DNA from 4 places in the Halomonas sp. TG39a genome. Region 4 is predicted to be linked to each of the others. Evidence: predicted binding sites of a transcription regulator. Region 4 holds the regulator's gene; each other region holds the start of a gene.
The links. The regulator PhoB, encoded in region 4, activates phosphate uptake and scavenging genes when phosphate is short. The targets are predictions, from matches to a motif close to TGTCATANNNNTGTCANA.
Positions count from the first base shown of each region.

Region 1: a site for PhoB is predicted at 3,197-3,214, ahead of U738_RS15030 (esterase-like activity of phytase family protein). Genes of this name have one in related genera too.
Region 2: a site for PhoB is predicted at 2,678-2,695, ahead of U738_RS13025 (PhoX family protein). Genes of this name have one in related genera too.
Region 3: a site for PhoB is predicted at 3,339-3,356, ahead of U738_RS02115 (CYTH domain-containing protein). Genes of this name have one in related genera too.

Region 1 is NZ_JQLV01000001.1:3,358,299-3,363,033, reverse strand. Features, by position in the region: gene U738_RS15040 (malate synthase G) at 1-450, opposite strand, end outside; gene U738_RS15035 (alpha/beta hydrolase) at 683-1,654, shown strand; gene U738_RS15030 (esterase-like activity of phytase family protein) at 1,820-3,130, opposite strand; gene U738_RS15025 (NADPH-dependent FMN reductase) at 3,350-3,928, shown strand; partial or broken gene U738_RS15020 (YifB family Mg chelatase-like AAA ATPase) at 3,951-4,735, opposite strand, start outside.
Region 2 is NZ_JQLV01000001.1:2,909,697-2,914,431, reverse strand. Features, by position in the region: gene U738_RS13045 (hydroxymethylglutaryl-CoA reductase, degradative) at 1-471, shown strand, start outside; gene U738_RS13040 (YbaN family protein) at 508-888, opposite strand; gene U738_RS23340 (hypothetical protein) at 1,043-1,219, opposite strand; gene U738_RS13035 (ChuX/HutX family heme-like substrate-binding protein) at 1,216-2,271, opposite strand; gene hemP (hemin uptake protein HemP) at 2,374-2,559, opposite strand; gene U738_RS13025 (PhoX family protein) at 2,759-4,735, shown strand, end outside.
Region 3 is NZ_JQLV01000001.1:456,148-460,882, forward strand. Features, by position in the region: gene U738_RS02100 (L-threonylcarbamoyladenylate synthase) at 1-412, shown strand, start outside; gene U738_RS02105 (5'-nucleotidase, lipoprotein e(P4) family) at 600-1,376, shown strand; gene U738_RS02110 (ion transporter) at 1,458-2,366, opposite strand; gene U738_RS02115 (CYTH domain-containing protein) at 2,419-3,318, opposite strand; gene U738_RS02120 (TIGR00153 family protein) at 3,456-4,136, shown strand; gene U738_RS02125 (inorganic phosphate transporter) at 4,147-4,735, shown strand, end outside.
Region 4 is NZ_JQLV01000001.1:3,516,389-3,521,123, forward strand. Features, by position in the region: gene U738_RS15780 (hypothetical protein) at 1-45, opposite strand, end outside; gene phoR (phosphate regulon sensor histidine kinase PhoR) at 351-1,637, opposite strand; gene phoB (phosphate regulon transcriptional regulator PhoB) at 1,640-2,329, opposite strand; gene ubiA (4-hydroxybenzoate octaprenyltransferase) at 2,455-3,345, opposite strand; gene U738_RS15800 (chorismate lyase) at 3,381-3,956, opposite strand; gene U738_RS15805 (NAD(P)/FAD-dependent oxidoreductase) at 4,082-4,735, shown strand, end outside.

The DNA of each region.
Region 1 (4,735 bases), 160 kb from region 4:
TTCGGAAATGGCATCGGTACCGTACAGGGCGTCGTAAAGGCTGCCCCAGCGGGCGTTCGCCGCATTCAGCGCATAGCGTGCGTTGCTAACCGGTACGACCAACTGCGGGCCTGCCTGAACGGCGACTTCCCGGTCAACGTTGGCGGTGGTCGCTTTGACGTTAGCCGGCGCTTCTGCCAAGTAGCCAACCTCTTTTAAGAAGCGGCGGTATCCCGGCATATCGGTCACCGGGCCGGGGTTTTCCCGGTGCCATACGTCGAGTTTCTCTTGCAGCGTGTCGCGCTCTTCAAGTAATTGACGGTTTTTCGGGGTCAAATCATGAAACAGGGCATCCACACCGGCCCAAAAGGCATTTTCATCAACGCCTGTTCCCGGTAGCGCCTGCTCATTGATAAAACGATCTAAATCGGCTGCCACCTGTAAACGGTGGCGCGTGATACGCTCGCTCATGGGGTTTCTCCTGTGAGGATGCCCGTGGGCACTCTGTTCTTTAGAACATGGTTGGCCACGGGCAGATTAAAATGCATTTATGGAAAATAATTCCACACCTGCTCGGGCATGTAAACAGCGTAGACCCTAATGCGCTAAAATGCTCGACCAAATGACTAGGCATTAGGTGTTGGGAGCGCGACCCATCTGCCGCGCCTAGGCCAACGGACAATGGCGTTATGGAGAAACAACGATGCGTGATTTCCAACATCTGGAAGGCTTGTTTCGCCACGCCTCGGGCGATACCGCCCTTAGCCGCTTGTTGCCAGGGGAAATATTGGCAGACGCCATGCAAGGCTATTTCCACCACTATGGCTTAGAAGCACTGCTGTTAGATACCAGTGAAGTGCACGCAGGCTTTATCGATACGGGACGCTTTGCGCTGTGGTGCCAGGTGTGGAGCCCCTCGCAGCCAGTGGGTACTGCCTTTGTGGTGCACGGCTATTTTGATCATATGGGGTTATATCGCCATTTGCTTGAACGCCTGCTGGCTAAGGGCTGGCGGGTGGTGCTGTGGGATCTTCCCGGTCACGGCCTTTCCAGCGGGGCGCGGGCGGAAATAGAAGACTTCGATGATTATCAACACTGTCTGGCCCATCTGCAGACGACCCTAAAGAGCCAAGGCATGGCGCCTGAGCCGTGGTTAGGCGTGGGCCAGAGTACCGGTGGGGCGATTCTGGCCACCGATGCGCTCACTCGCCGTGAGGCTTCCGGCTGGTCAGGTTTGGTGCTGCTGGCGCCCCTGGTGCGGCCTTGGGGATGGAGCCAAACAAGCTGGTTGCACTTGATTGCCAGCCCGTTCTTAAAAGAGTTGCCGCGCAAATATCGACCTAACTCCACCGACGAGCAGTTCACCGAGTTTCTACGCGAAGGTGACCCGCTGCAGCCCGAGCGATTAAGCGTTGCCTGGGTAAGTGCGATGCGCCGCTGGATGCCCCGGCTGCTGGCGCAGGAGCCCAACCCACTGCCTACCCTGATACTCCAGGGCGAGCAGGATTTGACCGTCGATTGGGAGTGGAATTTAGCGATTCTGGCGAAGAAGTTTCCCAATGCCGAAATTCATCGCCACCCGGAAGCTCGCCACCACTTGGTGAATGAGGCAGACCCCATCCGTGAAGTGCTGTTTGAAGCGCTGGATGCGTTTGTAGACAGCTTTTGTAAGTAGTTTTTGTAAGTAGTTTTTGTAATTCGTTTTTGTGAGGGATTGTTGCCAAAAGGGGGTATAAAACACATTGGTGAGATGAATTCCTAGACGTCACGAGCACTGAATAAATTCCGCTATGGATTTATTCAGTGCTTTCACCTTCCGATGTGCACGTTTCCCCGTATATTACTGAGCGTTCAAGAATGCCTCCACATCGAGCAGTATCAGCTCATTATCATCGGCGCGCCCCTGCTGGCGGCCAATAGAAAACGGGTAGTTATTGTCGTTGGCGACCACGATGGTGCGCTCATCGACACGATCCACGTTCTCAATGGTCACAAAGGGAAAGTTAAAGGTGCCGTTGATCGTGCCCCGCGGTGCAAGGCCCTCTGGATCCTGGATGTCCATCAAGTCGATATAGGCGATTTTCTCAAGCACACCCTGCTCGTCCGTACGTTCGAGATCGACGAGATAGATGCGTTTGAATTCGGCAGGATTGTCTGCCCACTCTTCTCGCGGGTCGCCCTGGCGGCTATCACGCTCGATGATTAAGCCGCGAGTTCCGCCAATGAGGTTGAAATCGCCGATGGCGTGATCCGCTGATTCCAAGGGGTAGTAGCGGGTTGTGTCGCCCCATTCGCCGGTTTTAGTGTTGAGCTCGAACATTCTTAATACGGGGGTGCCATCAATCGTTTCCGGGGCGTTGGCGTTGCTATCCCAGATGGGCTTTTCCAGTAAGGGGTAGAGGGTTGTTTGGTCTTCGGAGAGCGCCATGCCCTCATAACCACCGGAGCGAAACACTCTCACATCATCAGCGAGAGGCGCGCCAGGGTTCGGGGTGAGGGCAAAGGCATTGTCGGGGGAGCGCATCAGCGTCCCACCAGGATTGGTGGCCAGCACTTGCAGCACTTCGCCCTGATTATCGACCTGGATAATCCACGGGCCAAACTCATCGCCAATCCAGTAGCTATCGCCCACCGGCTGTATCGATTCAATATCGAAATCAGCCCCGGTTAAAAAACGACCAGGAGTGGCTTCATTCATAATCGGGAAGGGCACCTTGCGGTTTGGATCCGAGAGTTGAACGGTTTCCTCAATGATGACACGCCCAGTGTCCCAGTCGGTCTTTATGATGTTAAACATCAGAATGACGTCGGAGGAGTTCGCCTTGGAGCCAAAGCCGTTATCGGTCAACACCAGGAAACGGTCATCGCCAAGCGAGCGAATACCAGAAAAACCCTGCAGAGGCTGGCTGGGGAAGGGTAGCGCTAAGCCGGTGGCTTGCATATTCGTATATAACTGCTCAACACGGCCCTCTTGGCCAGTAAAACGGCCGGAGACGTTGTAATGCTCAGCGGCGCCGGAAGGAGCCGCCACAAAGGTGCTGCCGGGTAGCTGGGCATGGCCGGACAATGTGGCGGGAAAGCTCTGCTGGGCGTGTGCCGCACTGGTAAACGCAAAGGCGAGTAGAGCAGTCGCTAGTAACGGCTTTGTCATCACTATTTCACCATTTAGGAAGAAAAATTAGAGCAGGTGCAGCTTTTGCTAATTTTCATCCGTAATAGTGATAGTTGAATGACAAAGAGCAGACGTTTTAATGGCAGCAGGGTTTCACGTCGAGTCTGGCCCTGAGTCGTAAAATACGTCTTGCTCAACAGGCGTAAATATTAATAAATAGTGTGGCTTTCAAATACATTATTCAAAGAGGAAATGACAATGGGATCATCGGTCAAAAAGGTACTGGTCTTTGCAGGCAGTGCCCGAGAAGCGTCACTGAACAAGCAGCTAGCCAAGCTGGCCGCCAAGCGTATTGAGGCGCTTGGCGGGGAAGCAACCTTTATCGATTTAAAAGATTACCCCTGCCCACTGTTTGATGAGGATATCGAAGCCCAGGGCGTGCCGGAGAATGTGCTGAAGCTGCGTGAGATTCTGGCGGATCACCAAGCGGTGATGATCGCTTCGCCGGAGTACAACGGCTTTATCACGCCGCTGCTGAAAAACACGCTGGACTGGCTATCACGTCCCTATCAGGATACGCCGGGGCTCAAGTTATTTGCCGGTAAGTGGGCAGCGCTGGTATCGGCTTCCCCTGGTGGGCTAGGCGGCATCCGTGCGCTGCCCCTTGGTCAGCAACTGTTAGCCAATCTGGGGCTGATCGTGCTGCCACAGCCATTGTCGCTGGCGAAAGCGGGCAGCGCCTTCAATGATAGTGGCGCGTTACACGATGAAACCACGGGGCAGAAGCTGGATGCGCTGTGTCAGCGCCTAGTGAACTCATTGGCCTCCACCCACTAACCGTCCAGTGGCTTTCGGGGGCTTACGCCCCCTTTAGCATCCGATCCAGCTGTCGGTAGCCAATTGCTTCAATCAGGTGCGGTTGGGTGGGCTTGGGTTCGCCCTGAAGGTCGGCAAGGGTAAGGGCTACGCGCAGTACGCGATGATAGGCGCGGGCGGAGAGCTTGAGCTTTTCCAGCACGCCCGCCAGCCAAGCGCGCTCTTCATCGTTAAGCGCGCAGGCGGCTTCCAGGGCTTTGCCGCTTAGCTGGCTATTCAGCGCGCCACGGGCCATTTGGCGTTCTCGGGCGGCCATCACCCGCTCGCGCACTGCTTCTGACGACTCGCCTTGGGTTTGTGCGGTGAGCTGCTCTGGCGGCAGCGCGGGCACTTCCACTTGTAGATCGATACGGTCTAGCAATGGCCCGGAAAGCCGTGCTTGATAACGCTGGATTTGGCTGGCGGTACACTGACAGCGCTGGCGTGGGTCGCCCAAGTGGCCGCAGGGGCAGGGATTCATTGCGGCTACCAATTGAAACTGAGCTGGGTATCGGCGTTCATGGCTGGCGCGAGCTAAATGAATTTCTCCAGTTTCTAGCGGTTGCCGAAGTACCTCTAGCACGTGGCGGGAAAACTCCGGCAGTTCGTCCAAGAACAGTACGCCGTGGTGAGCAAGGGATATCTCGCCGGGTTTGGGTTTTGAACCGCCACCGACTAAGGCCGCAGCGCTGGCGCTGTGATGGGGTTGCCTAAACGGCCTTTTACCCCAGTCCGCTTCCAGCGGTAATCCGCAAACCGAGCGCACGGCGGCGACTTCCAAAGCATCCT
Region 2 (4,735 bases), 610 kb from region 4:
GCGGTGGTGTTAGCGACGGGAAATGATACCCGTGCGGTAGAAGCCGGTGCTCATGCATATGCTGCACGTACCGGGCGCTATCGGTCACTTACCCATTGGGAAGCGGATCATGATGGTAATCTAACCGGCACCCTTGAGATGCCCATGCCAGTAGGATTAATCGGCGGCGCGACGAGAGCGCACCCCACTGCACGACGGTGTCTTGAAATTTTAGGCGTCAACAGCGCTGATCGTTTAGCCCGTATCATTGTCGCCGTTGGGCTAGCGCAGAACTTTGCAGCGTTAAAAGCGTTGGCTACCATCGGTATTCAAAAGGGGCATATGGCGCTGCATGCTAAAAATATCGCCCTAATGGCAGGAGCGGTAGGGGCGGAGGTGGCGTTGGTCGCCGACGAATTAGTGAAGCAAGGGAGTGTGCGTGTTGATATAGCGCAGGCGGCGTTGGCCAAGCTACGGTCTAAACCCGAATAAAGCGGCTTGAATATGCAGTGTGAGCATGCCAGAACGCTACTCTGCAGAGGAAGAAGAAGGCTCTGGCCGGGTAGCCAGCCACAGTGCAATCAGCACCAGCAGAGCGATCACTCCCCAGCGTTGCCAGCCGGGGCCGAGTGACCAGCCGGTGATCAGTGCACTCAATGCGATCATGCTAACGGCTGCCAGCTTGGCGCGGCGGGGGATGGCGCGCTCCTGCTCCCAGGTAACCAGCAGTGGCCCGACATAGTGGCGGGAGCGGATCCAGGCCTCAAAGCGTGGCGAGCCTTTGGAGGCGCAGTAAACCGCCATCAGCATAAACACAGTGGTGGGCAGCAGAGGCAGAAAAATGCCCAGTACACCGATGCTAAAACTTACCCCTGCCAGCACCACCCACATGAGGCGGATCAGTCTCATTCCTGCTCCTAAATTGGCGACCTGTGCAAATGACAACGTACTCCATGGATTAAGTATGAACACATCGAGGCGCGCCGTCAGCAGTGGTGACCTAGCATGAAGGTGACCTTAGATCGCCATTAAGGCGCCAGGGTCGGTGGGGCGCTGATAATCTCTATGTTGCACCGGTGGCCGCTAGCTGCTCAAACACCCCCTTGGGGCCAGCGTGTCCAGCGGCCAGGATTTCGGCGATATCGCCCCCCAAGCGATCGCTGGCCAATGCGGCCCCTCTGGTCAGCCATCCAACCAGCAGTGCTGCCAGCGAGCGTCGTATCAGGCGGGTTGCTTTCATGCCACCGCCTCTTGTTTGCCGAGTTCATCCAGCAACTGCCGCCACTCTCGGCGCTCAGCGCGGCCTTCCTGGCGCTCTGCATAAAGCTGTAGTACCAGCGAGCCTTGGGCATCGAAGGCCTCAATGCTGGTCACGCCGCCGTCGCGGTTGGGTTTGCTGACTTGCCACACTTGGTCGATAGCGGTGTCATCAAGGTGCAGGGTGAACTGCTCGCCAAACAGGTTCAGCCAGCCGCGGGCGCGTTGCGGAGCGGGCAGTATGCCGGTACGGATCTGCACGCAGCCGGGACTGGCGACAAACAGCATCAACGGCAGAGCCCGATGGCTGGCCTGCTCAAGCACCGTTTCCAGTGAGTGCACAGGCAGCGCACGGGTAAAGCGACCCTCCATTAACTGGTTGGCCTCAATGCGCTCCAGGTGATGGCGCTGGAGGAGCGCAAAGAACTGGTGTACATCGCGCATCGCACCCCACTCACTAGCAAGGGAGGGGACTTCGGGGAGTGGGCGCTTGAGACGGGGCATGCTCTGGGTAAATGCCGGCGTGTCCCGCGTTCCCAAGGCTGCCAGTGCGCCCCAAGGGCGCGGCAGCGGGTTTTCCAGAGCAAAGCATTTATGCACGGCGCAGCCATGCTGGTTAAATATCTGCAGGCTCCAGCGCCACTGCGGCTCTTCTGCGTTGCTGGAAGGTAGAGGGTCGCGGATCAAGCAGGCCCAGTGCCAGTGGGTGTAGAGCAAACGTAGATCCAGGCCGCCGGGGTCGAGCAGCAGGCCAGTTTGCGGCCCGCCGCTGAGTTCAGGGTAATCGCCGGTCTGTTCCAGCACGGCCAGCCGGGAGCGGGTCAACGCCTTCACCCGCCCCAACTGGGGCAGGTAGGCGGCAAGCTCGTTGGGCGTGAGCGGCAGCGTCCATACATCGCGGCCCAAGCGAGCGGCTTGGAGTTCACCTTCACTGATCGCTAAGCGTTCGGCAATCTCAATGGCAGGAAGGCGTGGCTTAGCGGCGCGCGCCGCGTCAAGGGCTTCGATAATGGCGATCTGTTGGGAGGGAGTCATGACGCACCTCTTTTATGGTTCACTGGCTGGGTGCGATGGGCTACCTGGCTGGCTTTGCTGTATAAATCTTTAAATTAATCAGGGCCTGAAGTGTTAACAGCTTTAAGCGTTGAGGATTAGCTTGCCGCTTTTAGTGCGGCGCAACACATAGCGGCGCTGTTCATGGTGAATCACCAGTTGGCCTGAGCTACCAAGCAATTCTTTGCTATCTACTTCGCGGGGCGCTGAGGCCGATGTATCCCTCTGGGACGTATCCCCCTGGCGAGTGCCCTTATCGGCTAGCTGCATGAGAGGATAACTCCTGTGTTAATGATAACTATTAGCGTTAATTTAGCAGAGTTGCCGGTATCTCTCAATAGGATTTGGGGCGTCTAGCCCAGCGTTCTTCATCTAAATGCAGCCACGCCGTCATCGTGTTGTCATTTAGCTTCTTTAGTGTCTCCTAACGTTCAATCGTTGGCCTACAAACGATCAGGGGGAGACCATAATGAGTAAAGAGATCGAAGACCATCGCCTGTTTAACCACAGCGGCAACCAACCTTTTGCCGAAGTATTGGCGCGCCATGTGTCACGGCGTGACGTGATGCGCGGTGGTTTGAGCATGGCGGCTGCCTCAATGCTTAGCTTTGGCGGTGCTGCTCAAGCGCTTGCCTCAAGCGGCGCGCAAAAAACACCCCTGACGCTGGCGTTTGAGGCGATTCATGGGTCACTCACTGATGCTGTGGTGGTGCCGGAAGGTTACATGGCCCAAGTCTTGGTGCCCTGGGGAACGCCGTTAAGCGCTGGCGAAAGTTGGCAGTCTGACCAGCCAATGACCGCCGAGCGTCAAGCCTCTAGTGTGGGCATGCACCACGACGGTATGGCCGGTTTTGCCCTGGATGCTGACAATGCCTCGCGTCGTTTTGTGCTGGCACTCAACAACGAATATATCGACCAGGCAGCGCTATGGGCGCCTCAAGGCGGCCCCACCAATGCGGATGAGGGGCAGCGCCCGGCGGAGGAGTCGCGCACCGAAATCAATGCTCATGGCGTTACTATGGTTGAGGTTGAAAAAGACGCCAACGGCCACTGGGCGCATGTGTCGGGGTCGCGCTATAACCGCCGTTTGACAAGCGCAACGGTGATGGATTTGGCTGGGCCTGTGGCGAGCAGTGATTACGTCAAGACGCGCTTTTCCCCAGCAGGTGCTCAAACCCGCGGTACTAATAACAACTGTGGCAATGGGGTAACGCCCTGGGGCACCTATATTGCCTGCGAAGAGAACTGGCCAAACATCTTTGTTCATACTGGCGAGCGCTTCCAGGACGACGCGCGCATCGGCATTCCCACTGAACGCGGCCGCTATGCCTGGGAAACCTCGGCGGGGGACGCTTCAGAGCAGAACGATGAGTTTGCCCGCTTCGATATTACCCCCCGCGGCGAGCGCGCCGAGGATGACTACCGTAACGAAGCGCGTACCTTCGGCTATCAGGTAGAAGTCGATCCTTACAGCGATGCCCTTGCGGTTAAGCGTACGGCACTTGGGCGTTTCCGCCATGAAGGGTGCTGGTTAGGCAAGCTGGAAGCCGGTCAGCCAGTGGTTTACTACTCGGGGCACGATTCCCGCAACGAGTACGTATATAAATACGTCTCCGATGCCGCTTGGGATCCCGCCGACGCCAATCGTCCCGGTGAGCACTATGACCGTCTTGCCATCGGCAGCAAGTATTTGGATAACGGCACCCTCTATGTGGCCCGTTTCCACGCCGATGGCAGTGGTGAGTGGCTGCCGCTGACACCTGCTGCGCACACACAGGACGGCCGAACGCTGGCAGCGGCCTTAGGCCTGGCTGAGGATGATTTAGCCGGTGTGATTATCAATACCTGCGACGCGGCAGACTTAATGGGCGCCACGCCGATGGATCGTCCCGAATGGGCGACCGTTGATCCGGCTTCGGGGGATGTTTACCTCACCTTAACCAACAACACGCAACGCACAGGTGAAGAAACAGCACCGACCTATACCAACGGTGGTGATAGCTTGGAGCAGGTGGGGGTAGGTTACGACTTGGCACCCACTAATGCGGCTAATCCACGTGCCAATAACGAGGCTGGGCACATTATCCGCTGGCGCGAAAGCCGGTTGCCCAACGCCTTTACTTGGGAAGTGTTTGTGTTTGGCGCCGCCGCTGACGATGCGGATAACCACTCAGGCCTGACAGAAATGAATCAGTTCGCCAGCCCCGACGGACTCTGGTTCGACGAGCGAGAAGACGGTCAGGGTATCCTCTGGATCCAGACCGATAACGGTTATGATGGGGTAACCGAGTACACCAACGACCAGCTGCTTGCCGTGGTACCTAATGGGCTAGACGACATCCAGGGAACCGGCCCGGTCATTAACAGCAGCAACCAGCAGCAACTTAAGCGCTTTGCGGTGGGGCCGAACGGCTGTGAAGTGACGGGTATATTTGCCACACCGGAT
Region 3 (4,735 bases), 3.1 Mb from region 4:
CCTCTCGGAAATCGGCACCTACGCCAAGGTGGATAACGATGTGTTCCGGTTGCTGAAGGCACATACCCCAGGGCCTTACACGTATATTCTGGATGCCACATCCGAGGTGCCGCGCCTATTACTGCACCCCAAGCGCCGCTCAATTGGTGTGCGTGTGCCGGATCACCGCATTACCCACGCGCTGCTGGCCGCACTGGGTGAGCCACTGATGAGCGTCACGCTGATCCCGGTAGGCGATGACCTGCCCATGAACGACCCGGAAGAGATCCGCGAACGTTTTGGTGCCCACCTGGACGCCATTATCGACGGCGGCGCCTGCCACTTAGACCCCACCAGCGTCATCGACCTGCGCGAACTGCCGCCGAAAATCATCCGTGAAGGACGCGGCGATATTTCTCCTTTCGTCGTCTAAGAACACTTTTCAGAGCAATCCCTGCTTTTAGCTTTAATGAGCAGGGAATTTGCCTATTTTTCATTATTTGAATGTTCAATGAAAATAAAATATGATCCTAACGGTTCTTTTCGATAATAAATCGTGATCCTTTAAGGCGAGGAGTCGCCTCGTCTTTTTGAGATCGCCTATCTCAGGAGATCATTTAATGACGATGCCTTTTACCTCTCGCCTATGTAGCCTTGCAGTGTTAGCCAGCCTTACCGCGTTACCACTGACCAGCCATGCAAATAGTGATGACGCAGAAATGTGTGCCCAGGAAGCTTATGCAATGGGCCTACGCTATCAGCAGCAGTCTGCAGAAGCGGCTGCTCTGCAGCGTCAGGGGTTTGCCCTCGCCACCTACCGGCTTGAAGATCAGATTGAGGCGCATGGCGGCAGTGACGACTTGGCGATCATTACCGACCTGGATGAAACGGTGCTGGATAATAGCCCGCTGTTGGTTCGCGATATGCAGGCATGCCACGACTACACCACCTGGGATACTTGGAAGCATTGGGAGCGTGAAGGCGAGCCGCGTTTAATGCCGGGGGCTAAAGCGTTCCTGGATTACGCGGATGAGCAGGGCGTAGCCATTTTTTACGTCTCTGACCGCTACCAGGAGAACGAGGCCGATACGATCGCCACCTTGGAAGCGCTAGAGCTGCCCCAAGTCTCGGAACAGAGCGTGATGTTGCTGGGGCCTGCTAAGGCGGAGCGCCGCGCAGAGGTGGTGGATAACCACACCCTGGTAATGCAGCTAGGCGACTCGCTACACGATTTCGCGGGTGAGTTCGCTGGTGCCGACCTGTATCAGCAGCACGCGCTCGTTGAGGAGAATGCCGAGCGGTTTGGCAAGGACTGGATTGTGTTCCCCAATGCGACCTATGGCGCCTGGAGCGAGGCCGAGCTAGACCCCTGGGATGCCCCTCACGAAGTGGAGTGATCGGTGAGATAACCACTCCCTCCCGTATTAAATGAACACCACGCGCCCCCGGCTTAGCTACACTTGGTTTAGCAACCTAGTTTAGCTGTCCTGGGGCGCGTTTTTGTCTTCCTGGTCGTCTTTTTTGTCGGCATCTTTCTTGCGCGGGTCTTCGCTGTCTTCGTCCAGCCAAGTGCCGCAGCGCAGGCAGTAGCGGGCGCGCTTGTCATGGCGGTCATGACCACAGCCGGGGCAGGCTTCCTCTGAGTAACGATCCTCACGAATCGAGCGGATTACCTGAGCGGAGAATACCCCTGTGGGCACGGCGATAATCGAGTAGCCGAGCAACATCAGAATCATGGTGATGGCTTTGCCTAACGCGGTGGCGGGCACGATATCGCCGTAGCCGACCGTCGTCATGCTAACGATGGCCCAGTACATCGACATCGGAATGCTGGTGAAGCCTGCCTCCGGTGATTCAATGGTGTACATCAGCGCGGCGAATAGCGTGACCACCATAAAAATTGCCGAGAAAAACAGCAGTATTTGACGCATGCTGCGTTTGAGGGCATCCATGAGCAGGCTGGCTTCGCCGACAAACTCCATGAGACGCAAAATTCGAAAAATCCGCAGCACTCGCAGCAAGCGAACAATGACCAGACCGTGGGCGCCCGGTACTAGCAATACCAGCCAGGTAGGCAATACGGCGATTAAGTCGACGATCCCATAAAAGCTCTTTAAATACAGCAGCGGGCGCTCAAGGCAGTAAATGCGCACAATTAGCTCAAGGCTGAACAGCAGCGTAAATATCCATTCAACGTAGAAAAATATATGCCCGTAGCGCTCCGCATAAATCTCAATGCTGCCCAGCAGAATGACCGCAACGCTTAACAGAATCGCCACGATTAAGGCGATATCAAAGGCTTTTGCGCCCGGCGTGTCAGACTCAAAAATAATGTGAAACAGACGGGTGCGTAGGCCTTCCGCGCCAGGGGTTAAGTTTAAATTCATTGCATCATCCTGAAGTGGGCCTCAATGCCGTTCTAAATAGAGCGCTAAACCGCTAGCGTAGCGCGGTTTGGTACGCCAAGCGATGGGCGAGTGCCAACGCCGCTTTACCGTAGGCCGTATTGGGCTGGCCATGCTTATCAAGCGCGCTGGGAAGCGCCTGGGCATAGCTGCGCGCAGTAGTGTCCAGCGCGGGATGGTCGGCGAGGGCGATCAACGCCTGCTGGGCGTCGCTAAGAAAGCTGGCCTGCTGGCTGTCGTGATAGGCGTCCAGCGCCAGCGTGGCGCGGTGCAGCCACTCCGCCGGAGAGTGCGCTTCGGGTAGCGGCCAGTGTTGGGTGCTAAGGGCATTGCCACGGGACGCCTTGCTGCTATCCGAAGGCCGAAGCGGTACTTGTTCGGCAAGCTTAAGCGCCAGCGCCCACAACGCTTCCGGCTCGCCGCCTTTTAATTCGAGCTCTGCCTCGCGAATTGGCGTGCGGTAGCCGCCGCAAATAATCTCACCTTCATCCAACACCAATTCAATATGACTCTGCTGACCTTGTGCGCCCTCTTTTAGCTGCCAGCTACGCCGTGTGAAATCAGTGCTGAGCTGGGGGGCGAGGGCATCAAGTACACCGCTGAGCTCACCTTGAAAAGGGGGCAGCGCGGCAAGCGAGGTGAGGTCCAGCTGCGGGCCAGCCACCTGCCACTCCCACTCTTCGCGTTGCGAGAGCCCGCCGCCGCCCTGGCCTGCGGTTTTTACCGTTTGCAGCACCTGGCCGTCTACCTGGCGTAGGCGTAGCGCAATACGTGCCTTGGCCAAATCGCCCTGGGGGGTATCAAAGTAGGTATTGGTCAGCGTTTGTTTACGCGCGGCGTGTGAAGCGAGATACGGGTGTTGAGTAAGCGCCGCAGGCCCAGTCGGGGCAAGGGCCAGTTTAAGTTCCACTTCCATGGGGGTTGGGCTTTTCATGACGCTAGCCACCTCGTTATCGTGACATTTAGATGAATATTTGATTACATTTGTGAACTTTTCATGACGGCGACGGGCGCACTCTTTATACTGGCGCCGCCATTTCCAGGCTCCCCGAAAACAGGCTAAAAGGCATTATGGTTACCTCCAACCCTTTTTCTTCGATGTTCGGCCGCTCGCCATTCCAGCCGTTATTGGCGCATATCGTCAAGGCCAATGAGTGCGCCGATCAGCTGTTGCCGTTTTTTGAAGCAACCCTAGCTGATGACTGGGACAAAGCGGCAGAACTGCGCGAAAACGTCACCCGCTTAGAGCACGACGCCGATACGCTGAAAACAGAGCTGCGGTTGAACCTGCCCAACACCATGTTTCTACCGGTGTCGCGCTCTGACCTGCTCGATCTGATCAGCGTGCAGGACAAAATCGCCAATAAGGTACGTGACATTACCGGCATTATGCTGGGGCGTAAAATGCGCGTGCCGGATGAGTTGGCCGAGCCAATGCGTGCTTATATCCAAACCAGCGTTGCCTGCGTGGCCCAGGCACGCCAAGCGCTAGAAGAGTTGAAAGACCTGCTGGAGTCCGGCTTTGGCAAAAACGTCTCAGACGTGATGCAGAAGATGATCCGTGAGCTGCACACCCTCGAACACCAAGCCGATGATCAACAGATCACCATTCGCCGTCAGCTGTTTGCGCTTGAGAGCCAGCTACCGCCGGTGGATGTGATCTTTCTGTACAAGATCATTGAATGGGTTGGCGAACTATCCGATCGCGCCGAGCGCGTAGGTAGCCGTCTGCAGATCCTGACTGCCCGCTAAGGGGACTTTCATGCTGATTATTGCCCAGTACGGTGAAATCTTCATTATTTTGGCCTGTTTGTTTGGCTTCTTTATGGCATGGGGCGTTGGTGCGAACGACGTAGCCAACGCCATGGGAACCTCGGTGGGGTCGAAAGCGATCACCATCAAGCAAGCCATCCTGATTGCTGTCATTTTTGAATTTCTGGGTGCTTGGCTAGCCGGTGGTGAAGTTACCAATACGATCCGTAAAGGTATCATCGACCCCGAACTGCTACAGGACGACCCGCAATTGCTGGTTTACGGCATGCTGGCAGCACTGCTGGCAGCGGGAACATGGCTGTTGGTGGCTTCCATGAAAGGTTGGCCGGTTTCCACGACGCACTCGATTGTCGGCGCGATCGTAGGCTTTGCGGTCGCAGGGCTAGGCCCTGCCACGGTGGACTGGGGCGCGGTAGGCACGATTGCCGCTAGTTGGGTGGTCTCCCCCTTGTTGGCAGGCACCATCGGTTTCGTGCTGTTTAAATCGGTACACCACTTGATATTCGAGGACGCCAACCCGTTCACAGCTGCCAAACGCTACGTACCTGGCTATGTGTTTCTGGTAGGTTTCATCGTTG
Region 4 (4,735 bases):
TACACCTAAAATACCAGCTTTCTTGAGAAAATCCTTGGACATCATATTCCACCTCCGATCGCTGTTTGTTACCGCTTGGTTAAGAAAGAAAGGCTAACCAGTAGCCAGCAATTCCTGCGGTCATCTTCCTTACTTAATAAAGTGCAGCTGGCATGCCAAAAGTCACAATAAAAATATAAAACAAATAAAATCAATGACTTAACAAATAACCGCTATACCAAAGAAATACTACCCAAGCCATCAATTGGCGCTTAAAGCTGTATAAAAATGACACATGAGTAAGTTTTACCAACCTTGCATGCCAATATTGCACACTTCTACAAATGTTGTGCGTTGGATCCTTTGCTTAATTAAACCAGACGCGAGGAGGGGAAGGAGCAGCGAAACAGCGCGCCCTTGCCGGGATGAGATTCAATTTGCAGCTGTGCATCGTGACGCAATAGCACGTGCTTAACGATCGCCAAGCCTAAGCCTGTACCACCGGTCGCAGTGCTGCGCCCCTTATCGACTCGGTAAAAGCGTTCGGTTAAGCGGGGAATATGAACGGGATCAATCCCTTCACCATTGTCTTCAACATCTATATAGCCCCCGCCAGTAGCGCTAGCTTTCCAGCGCAGTGTGATTTGGCTGCCTGCTGGCGTGTAGCGCACCGCATTAAAGGCCAGATTAGAGACGGCGCTGCGAATTTCCTGTTCGCTACCTAACAGCCGCGCATCGCTTTCAAGCGCCACTGTGATGGTATGCCGCTGATGCGACAGGGCCAGCGCATCATCACAAACGCTTTGTAGTAAAGGCCCAAGTGGCAGCGGGTGATGATCTTTACCGCCCTGATCAATCTCCAGACGCGAAAGCAGCAATAAGTCATTGACCAAATTCTGCATCCGCTGGGTCTGTTCCTGCATTTGCTGGATACTACGACCTAATCGCGGCGGCAACTGATCGGCAATATCACTGTAGGTTTCCAAATAGCCGGAGAGCACGGTCAAAGGAGTGCGCAGCTCGTGGGAGACATTGGCAACAAAGTCGCGCCGCATCTGCTCAAGGCGATGCAAGCGGGTGATATCGCGCGCCATCACCAAGCGTTCATCGTCACCGTACAGGGTAATTTGATACTGCAGAATTCGCCGTTCATCAATCGGCGAGGTTAGCGTTAATGGCTCACTGTAGTTACGCGCATTAAAGTAACTGATAAAGCTTGGATCGCGCAGCAGATTGGTAATGTGCTGACCACGGTCATGGGCGGTTTGTAGCCCTAGCATGGCGGTGGCAGCGCTGTTCCACCACTCCAGATCACCGTGACGGTCAAGCATGACCACGCTGTCGCGCATCGCTTCAGACGACTCTTGAATACGCGCTAAGGTAGCGCGCAGACGGCTTTGGGTAATACGCTGGCTTTTTTGATAGCGGTATAAGCGGTCAAATAACTCGCCCCACATTCCGCGAGCAGCAGGCGGCTCATCGTGTGGGTGAAGGGTGAGCCACTGGTAGAGCTCGCGCAACTGACGTAAATGGTAAAACAGGCATACCGCTAGCCCTGCCGAAAGCCCTAGCCCAGCCGAGCCCAATAGCCAACCTAAGCAAGTACCCAGCGTGGACAGCCACGCTATTCGCCACAGCTCACGACTCCATAAACGCACATTTACACCCGTGCAGAGAAACGGTAACCGGTACCCCGAACCGTTTGAATCAGGTTTTGATGCACGTCGCCCAGCGCTTTGCGCAAGCGGCGAATATGCACATCGACCGTGCGTTCTTCGACGTAGACGTTGCCGCCCCACACTTGGTCAAGCAGTTGGCTACGCGTGTAAGCGCGCTCTTGATGGGTCATAAAAAACTGCAGCAAACGGTACTCGGTAGGCCCCATTTCCAGCGCTTTGCCGTGGGCGCTGACCCGGTGGCTTACCGGATCAAGTAGCAGACCGTTAATCTCTATCGGGTCTTCAACCCCACGCGGGGTCGCACGGCGCAGCACCGCCTTTAACCGAGCCACCAATTCCCGGGGTGAAAAGGGCTTGGTGATATAGTCATCGGCACCGGCTTCAAGCCCTTGAATTTTATTATCCTCTTCGCCTTTAGCGGTGAGCATAATAATAGGAATTTCGGCGGTAGCTTCTTCACGCTTTAAGCGCCTTGCCAGCTCAATTCCGCTAGTGCCCGGCATCATCCAGTCCAGCAGCAGTAGATCGGGTTGGTGGTCAACCACCATAGCATGAGCATCTTGGGCATTATCCGCTTCGAGCACGCGATAGTCAGCCATTTCCAGCGCTACCGCGATCATCTCGCGAATCGACGCTTCATCATCGACAATCAGAACGGTCTTGGCGGTCATACCAGAGCCTCACGGTGTTCGAAAAAACTAGTTCAAAGAAAGCGAATTCAAAGAAAAACAGTTCAATGACATGTCAATGACGATAACACCATGACTTGATGACAGTTACATGACAACCGCCGAGATTACCCAGTGATAGGCCACCAACTTAGCGCGATACCGGCAAAAATCAGTAGCCCCGACCAGTGATTATTGAGAAACGCCTGGAAGCAGGGATCCCGCTCCTGATAGCGAATTAAGCGCTGCTGATGCAGGAAAGTCGCCGCCATGGCCGCAAGCCCTAACCAGAAGAATCCACCTAAACCAACCCGCCAGCCTACCCAGGCCAACAACCCCAGAGTGGCTAACTGGAGCAGGCCGATAATCAAACGATCCGCGTTTCCAAACAGCACGGCCGTCGATTTAATGCCAATTTTTAAATCGTCGTCGCGATCGACCATGGCGTACTGGGTATCATAGGCCACTGTCCAGCACACATTAGCGCAGAATAGCAGCCATGCTTCCAGCGGCACGTGGCCAAGCACGGCGCCAAAAGCCATCGGAATTGCCCAGGAAAAAGCCGCGCCCAGCACCACCTGGGGAAAGTGGGTATAGCGCTTCATAAACGGATAAATAATCGCCAGCAGCACCCCGCCCAGCGAGAGCAGCACCGTAAACCAGTTGGTTAGTAGTACCAGAATAAACGCCGCGGCCACCAGGGCAATAAACAGCAGCTGCGCCTCGGTTTCGCTGATCCGGCCCGTGGCTAATGGACGGTTTTTGGTACGTTTCACATGGCCGTCAAAGTGGCGATCCGCATAGTCATTGACCACGCAGCCCGCGGCACGCATCACGTAAACACCGGCCACGAAAATCAGCAGCACATTTCGCCCGGGCACGCCTTCTGCAGCGACCCAAAGTGCCCACAGCGTCGGCCACATCAAAAGCCATGTGCCTATCGGCCGATTCAAGCGCATCAGCTGTAAAAAATCTGCCACGCGAGCCCATCCCTTCGGCCGCAACAGTGAACGATCCATGCTTACCTCACGAAGAATAAGATGCAGGCGCTAGCCTAGCGCGAAGGCAGGCCAAGATCATCCGCCATCGCCGTCAAAAAATACTCTTGCACTAATAACGACAGACTGCCGTGCTTGCAGCCGTGATAAAAAACGGAGCGCCTTCCCCAGGCACAGCCTTCCCGTATGCCGTTGACGCTAGCAAACTGGGGGGAATGCGTCGTTACTTCCAATGGCCCACGCACTAAACCCGGCTGGCGAAATAGCCAACTACCTAGCGAGCGCTCGCCCAAGCTCTCTAGCCGTTGGCCCTTTACCTGCGTGAGCGGGGCGACCGAGCGCGCCACCACCCACGGCGTTTCATCTAAACACAGCGCCACTTCCCGCAGCCAAGCGTAACGCTTAGCACCAATGCCCAGCGCCTGAGCCTCATCCTGTCGCGGCCAACCGACGCCCTGGCGTAGCAGCCGTACTCGAAAAGGCTTATCGCCCCCCGCGGCCATTAAACGGGCGGTTAATGAGTCGGTAGAGGCAACCCACTGCCACCAGGGGGCACTCATCGCCGGGCGGGCCGCATCAATCTGGCGCCAGCGCGAAAATAGAGGGGTTTGCCGAAAAGCAGCAGGCGTCACCAAGTTCTCCAGGGCAATAAACGGGTCAGCTAGTGTAACATGGGGCAATGAAAGGCTTTTGTTTCAACACCTTTTTTAGCAGCTCTAGTTTAGCGCCTCTTTCTTAGCAACTTTTTGGTGTCTGCATGCCCGCCACCCAAGCACAAAAAACATCTTCACACGCTGCGCTGGTGATTATTGGCACTGGCATGGCAGGGGTTGGCCTTGCCCGCGCCTTGCGCCGCCTGGGCGACCAACGCTCGATTACGCTGGTAAGCGCTGACAGCGGCGATGACTATAGCAAGCCGTTGCTCTCCACCGGCTTCGCCAAGGGCCTGAAGCCGGATCAATTAGCCCAGCGCAGCGCAGCGCAGCTTGGCGAAGAGCTCAACGCCCAGGTGGTTATCCACACCCAGGTAAGCGCTCTGGATGTGGATAACCAATCAATACTGCTCAAAGAAGGCCAGGTGCTCGGCTACGACACACTGGTATTAGCCACTGGCGCCGCGCCACGGGTGCCCTTCAGCATCGACGCCAGCGTGGCCCCACGTTGCTTTACGATCAACGACCTAGACGACTACCGCCGCTTTTATACCGCGTTAGGCCACGGCCCCGCACAGGTAGCGATTATTGGCGGGGGACTAGTGGGCTGTGAATTTGCCAATGATCTTCACGCTGGCGGTCATCAAGTCAGCATCGTCGCCCCCGAGGGATCCCTACTTCCTCGCTTGCTGCCACCACCCTTAGGGAACGCCCTGGGTGATGCCTTTAGCGAAGCGGGTATCCATCTTCACCTTGGC